DNA from 2 places in the Clostridium sp. USBA 49 genome. Region 2 is predicted to be linked to the other one. Evidence: a T-box and tRNA genes for the amino acid it is inferred to sense, from the RefSeq annotation. Region 2 holds a T-box; the other holds one or more tRNA genes.

Region 1 (3,439 bases), on a different contig from region 2:
GCTGTGGAAGTTTTAAAAAGTGAGGATTTTTATAGAGACGCACATAAGATATTGTTTGACACAATGATTGAGCTTTTTCAAAAGGATATTCCAGTAGATATGGTAACTTTAGCCAATGAGCTCACTGCAAAACAAAAGCTTGAGGCAGTTGGAGGAATTACTTACATAACGGAGGTTTATTCTACAGCTATATCAACAGCCAATGTAGCCTCATATATAAAAATAGTTTATGATAAGTCTATCCTTAGAAAGCTTATAAGAGCGTCAAATGAAATAATTGAAAATAGTTATAACAAGCAGGACAATGTAGAAGGAGTTTTAGATTCTGCAGAGCAAAAAATATTTAATATAGCAGATAAAAGAAATATAGCAGATTTTGAGCCTATGCATGTTGTTTTAGAAAGAGGTTTTTTAGAGATAGAGAGACTTTATAATAATAAGGGAGAGATAACAGGAATCCCTTCTGGATTTAAAGATCTTGATGCAAAAACATCAGGATTTCAAAAGGGAGATATGGTTCTTATTGCTGCAAGACCTTCTATGGGTAAAACAACTTTTGCTCTTAATTTAGCTCAGTATGCTGCTTTAAGAGCAGGAAAAAGTGTGGCAATATTTTCTCTTGAAATGTCAAAAGAACAGCTTGCATATAAGCTTCTTTGTGCAGAAGCAAATGTAGATATGCTAAAACTTAGAACAGGTAATCTAGATGACAGAGATTGGGAAAATATAGCTAAAGCTTCAGGACCTTTAGCAGCAGCTAAGATATTTATAGATGATACTGCTGGCATTTCTGTTATGGAAATGCGTTCAAAATGCAGAAGATTAAAACTTGAGCATGGTATAGATATGATACTTATAGATTATCTTCAGCTTATGAGTGGTAGTAATTCAGAAAGCAGGCAGCAGGAAGTTTCAGAAATTTCAAGATCTATAAAAGCTTTAGCAAAGGAAATGCAGTGTCCAGTAATAGCACTTTCACAGCTTTCTCGTGCTCCAGAGCAAAGAGCAGATCACAGACCAATGCTTTCAGATCTTAGAGAATCAGGTTCTATAGAGCAGGATGCTGACCTTGTTATGTTTCTTTATAGAGATGAATATTATAATAAAGAAACAGAGGAAAAAAATGTAGCAGAATGTATAATAGCAAAGCAGAGAAATGGTCCAACTGGAACTGTTAAGCTTGCTTGGCTTGGTCAATACAGTAAATTTGGAAATCTTGATGTAGTTCATGAGATATAAATTAATTTTAATAAAGGGCTGCTTTAAATATATTAAAGGAATCTAAATAATTATAAATATTATTTTTCAAAGCAGCTCTTTATATTAAAATGCTTTCTATATATTTAAAATTTAATAAATTTTAATTTAAAGCTATTTTTAACAATTTAAATATTGTTGATTATTTTTATAATAGGTAGTAAAATTGTATTGTGAAAAATTTAATATGCTTCTGTAGCTCAGATGGTAGAGCAACTGATTCGTAATCAGTAGGTCGTGGGTTCAAGTCCCATCGGAAGCTCCAGTGAAAAATTAAGAGATTGAGTACTCAATCTCTTTTTTAATATTAAAAATATAATTATTTAAAGTATTTATTTTATAAATTTATATTTATTTTTTTACATGACAAAGTATAACCTATCTTATATAATAATAACATGCTAAAAATTTTTGGGAGAAGGTTAAAGAATAAGAATGAAAAGAATAAATGAAATTTTTAGTGATTATAATATGAGCGGAAATATATCTGCTGCTCTTGTAGAAGCAGTAGTATTAAAGAAAAAAACTAAATGTTTAGAGCTAAAAATAAGTTCAGATAAATATATTGGAGTAAGAGAATTTGAATATTTTAATAAATTTATAAAAGAAAGATTTGCTTTAGAAGATTCTGAAATATCTGTAAAATATACCGATGGAACTGATAAAAAACCTCTAGAGGAAGAACTTAAAAATATTTTATCATTTATTTCAAATAAATATCCTGCATTAAAAGCAGTATTAACTAATAGTGAGTATGAGATAAATAATAATACTATAAATTTTAACTTTAAAATTGCGGTGTCTAATTTTTTAAAATCTATGAAGTATGATAAAAAAATTAAAGAAATTATAAAGAATTTGTATGGAACAGAGTATAAAATAAATTTTATTGATAAAATAAGCAACGAAGAATTATTAAAAATGGAAGAAATAAAAAGAGCAAATGAGATGATGATTATTCAAAAAGAAATTAAATCATCAAACAATAATGTTATTAAATTATCTGAAAAAACTGCAGAGATAAAGAATGAATCAAAAATAGAAGAGAATATAAAAAGAGGAGATTCGTCTTTAATATTAGGAAGAAGTGCAAACATTAAAGAACCTATAATAAAAATTACAGATATTACACCAGATGAAGGAAGGATAGCTATAGAAGGTGAAATATCAAATATAGAAACAAAAGAATTAAAAAGCGGGAAGACATTGGTTTCTTTTGATTTATATGATGGTTCAAGTTCTATGACATGTAAGGCTTTTTTAAAGCCTGGTGAAGAAGATGAGGTACTATCAAGACTTAAAAAAGCTAAAGGTGTTAGACTTTGCGGGAATTCAGGGTATAGTAAGTTTTCAGGAGAAATAGAACTTATTGCTAATACTATAGTAGAAACAGAAGGAATTAAAAGAATTAAAAGAATGGATAATGCAGAAATTAAGAGAGTAGAGCTTCATATGCATACCCAAATGAGCCAAATGGATGCTATGACTAGTGCTACTGATTTAATTAAAAGAGCTATGAGTTGGGGTATGAAGTCTATTGCTATAACAGATCATGGAGTTGTTCAGGCTTTCCCAGAAGCACATAAATTATTAGGAAGAGATAATCCTGATATGAAGGTTATATATGGAGTGGAAGCATATTTAGCGCCAGATAAAAAGCCATCTGTAACAAACTCAAAAGGTCAAAGTATTGACACAACTTACTGTGTATTGGATTTAGAGACTACTGGATTTTCACCTGTAACTGAAAAAATTACTGAAATAGGAATTATGAAGTTAAAAGATGGAAAAGTAATAGATAAATTCAGCTGCTTTGTAAATCCTGAGAAACCTATTCCTCAAAGGGTTGTAGAAGTTACTAATATAACTTATGACATGGTAAAAGATGCAGAAACTATAGATAAGGTATTTCCAAAAATATTGGATTTTATTAATGGAAGTGTTTTAGTAGCTCATAATGCTGAATTTGATATTGGATTTCTAAAACATAATGCAAAAGAGTTAGGATATGATTTTGATTTTACATATATAGATACATTATCTTTAGCAAAGGAAGTTTTTCCTGACTTTAAAACTTATAAATTAGGTAAAATTGCTAAAAATCTTGGTATAAAAGTTGAAGTTGCTCACAGAGCATTAGATGATGTAGATACTACAGTTAAAGTGTTTGATATAATGCTTA
Region 2 (3,439 bases):
CTTTTTATTTTTGAAATTTTCATTTTATAATATGCCTATAAATGTAACTAAGTGAAATTTTTACTTATAAAATTATTATAACCATACAAATATTCAAAATCAATCTTAAAATAAATAGTGTACTTCAAAATAAATTAATATAGCCGCAAATCTTAGTCTTTTCGTTTATTTAATATTTATATATTTTAACGAAAGCACTTAATTTGCGGCTATTTTTAAGCTTAGAAGTTTTATGAGCTTAATTGTAAAACTTTATAAAACTATCTTTCTTTATTTTCTACTTCTTTAACAATTCTTTCTATAAAGGCTTCTAAAGCTACTGCACCTTCATCATCATTTTTGCGGCTTCTTACTGATACAGTATTTTCTGAAGCTTCTTTTTCACCTACTATAAGCATATATGGTATTCTCTGCATACGAGCTTCTCTTATTTTATATCCTATTTTTTCTGCTCTATAATCAGGCTCTACTCTTATACCTTTAGATTTAAGTTCTTTAACTACTTTATCTACATAGTCATGATACTTTTCAGATATTGGAAGAACTTTAACCTGAACTGGAGCAAGCCAAGTTGGGAAAGCTCCTGCATATTTTTCAATAAGCATTGCTAAAGTTCTTTCATAGCATCCTATAGAAGTTCTATGAATTACATAAGGATATTTCTTTTCTCCATCTTTATCAACATAAGTCATTTCAAATCTATGTGCTAAAGAGAAATCAATTTGAACAGTTATTATTGTATCTTCTTTCCCATGAACATTTTTAAATTGAATATCAAGTTTTGGTCCATAAAAAGCTGCTTCGCCTTCTGCTTCTTTATATTCTAATCCTAAATGTTCAAGTATATTCTTCATTATACTTTGAGTATTTTCCCAATCTTCATCTGATCCTATATATTTTTCTTTATTTTTAGGATCCCATTTTGAAAATCTATATGATACATCTTCTCTAATGCCTAAAGTATCAAGCATATAATTTATTAAGTCTACTACACCTTTAAATTCTTCTTCAAGCTGGTCTGGTCTAACAATTAAATGACCTTCTGAAATAGTAAACTGCCTAACTCTTATAAGTCCATGCATTTCTCCTGAAGCTTCATTTCTAAAAAGAGTAGAAGTTTCACCATATCTAAGAGGTAGATCTCTATAACTTCTTTGTTTAGCTTTGTATATTTGAAATTGGAATGGGCATGTCATTGGTCTAAGTGCCATAACTTCTTCATCTTTTTCTTCATCGCCTAGTACAAACATTCCTTCTTTATAATGATCCCAGTGACCTGAAATTTTATAAAGATCACTTTTAGCCATAAGAGGAGTTTTAGTTAAAAGATATCCTCTTCTTTCTTCTTCATCTTCAACAAATCTTTGAAGTATTTGAATAACCTTTGCTCCTTTTGGCATAAGAAGCGGAAGTCCTTGACCTACTTCTTCAACAGTAGTAAAAAGCTCTAATTCTCTTCCAAGTTTATTATGATCTCTTTTTTTAGCATCCTCTAATTTTTTTAAATATTCTTCAAGCTCATTTTTCTTTGTAAAAGAAGTCCCATAAATACGGCTGAGCATTTTATTCTTTTCGTTTCCTCTCCAATATGCTCCTGCAACTTGAGTTAATTTAAATGCTTTTATATATTTAGTATTCATTAAATGAGGTCCTGCACAAAGATCAATAAATTCTCCCATTTTATAAAAAGATATTATAGAATCTTCTGGAAGATCATTTATAAGTTCAACTTTATAGTTTTCACCTTTTTCGCTCATAAGCTTAAGTGCTTCTTCCCTTGAAAGTTCAAATCTTTCTATTGGAAGTTCTTCTTTTACTATTTTTTTCATTTCTGCCTCTATTTTTTCTAAATCTTCAAAAGAGAAAGATCCTTCTTTATCAAAATCATAATAAAATCCTTCTTCTATAGCAGGACCTATGGCAAGTTTAGCTTCAGGGAAAAGTCTTTTAACAGCCTGAGCTAATATATGAGAAGTTGTATGTCTAAAAGCTTTTTTACCTTCTTCATCATTAAAAGTTAAAATATTTAATTCGCAATCATCATATAATTTAAATCTTAAATCTACTGTTTTTCCATTTACGCTCCCTGCACAAGCTACTCTTGCTAATCCTTCACTTAAATCTTTTGCAACTTCTAAAACTGATATTCCTTTTTCATACTCTTTTTCTGAGCCATCTTTTAGTTTAATCTTAATCATATAAATTCTCCTTTCTTATTAATTAAAAATTTTGTTTAATTACCATTTTGTACAAAATAAAAAACTCTCGTCTCATATCTTAAAGATATGGGACGAGAGTGCATACTTCTCCCGCGGTTCCACCCAAATTAATCATATAAATGATTCTCTTAAAAATTATAACGGAATTACCGGGCTTTATTAGAGCCTCTCTGAGGTGGTCTTCAGTACCCTTTCATTTAAGGATAATTTCAGCTTCTTTATCCTCTCTCTGAAAACTACGGGGAACTTACTCTTCTCATCATAGAATTAATCAATATTTTGTTATAGTAATTATAACATTTTAAAACTCACTGTCAAGCATATTTGAAAAATTTTATACAGTTATGATTAATTTATTATAATATACTAATATATCACAATTTCTGTTGATAAGTAAACAAAAACAATTAAAAAAACACCAGTTTTACTGCTACTAATACTATAAAAATTTTAGAACATTTTTAAATGTCTTACAAATATTTAAAAATCTTTATATATAATTGTATAAAAATTTAACTTTATATGTTAAATTAAAATTTGCTTCTTTTAACATAATGAGTATGAAGTAATTCATGACTTAAATGCCCATTTGGCTCTTTTAAATATTCTTCATATATTTTAATTATATATGGATTTTTATGAGATTTTCTTATGACAAATGATTCATCCTCATCATAAATTGCTTTAGCTCTTTTAGCTTTTATATCTATTTCTTCTTTTATTTTTGAATCAACAATTGGCTGACCACCTCCTGTTACACATCCACCTGGACATGCCATAACTTCTATAAAATCGTATTTTTTTTCATTATTTCTTACAGAATCTAATACTTTTCTTGCGTTGGCTAATCCGTGTGCTATTGCAGCAGTTATTTTTCTTCCATCAGGCAGCTCAACTGAAGTTTCTTTAATACCTTCAGTCCCTCTAACTTGAGTATAGTTTACATTATCTATTTCTTTACCTGATAAAATTTCTGATACTGTTCTTAAGGCTGCTTCTGCTACGCCTCCAGTAGCTCCAAATATTACAGCAGCACCAGTTGATTCTCCAAAAGGATTATCGAATTGTTCTTCTTTTAAGTTTACAAAATCTATTCCTGCTTCTTTAATCATTCTGGCTAATTCTCTTGTAGTTAGTACATAATCTACATCATAAAGACCAGTATTAGATAATTCTTCTCTTTGTCCTTCAAACTTTTTAGCTACACAAGGCATTATTGA

The links. A T-box is a leader RNA that pairs with one kind of tRNA and senses whether it is charged. The one in region 2 lies ahead of thrS (threonine--tRNA ligase), so its partner is inferred to be a tRNA-Thr.
Region 1: it encodes a tRNA-Thr, which carries the amino acid that the T-box ahead of thrS (threonine--tRNA ligase) is inferred to sense. The anticodon was not compared.

Annotation. Positions count from the first base shown of each region.
Region 1 covers NZ_FUYD01000015.1:10,595-14,033, reverse strand. Annotated here, with positions in the region: gene B5D11_RS11095 (replicative DNA helicase) at 1-1,239, shown strand, start outside; tRNA gene B5D11_RS11090 (tRNA-Thr) at 1,447-1,522, shown strand; gene polC (DNA polymerase III subunit alpha) at 1,693-3,439, shown strand, end outside.
Region 2 covers NZ_FUYD01000014.1:21,231-24,669, reverse strand. Annotated here, with positions in the region: gene thrS (threonine--tRNA ligase) at 261-2,198, opposite strand; T-box leader at 2,284-2,491, opposite strand; gene B5D11_RS10935 (NADH-dependent [FeFe] hydrogenase, group A6) at 2,750-3,439, opposite strand, start outside.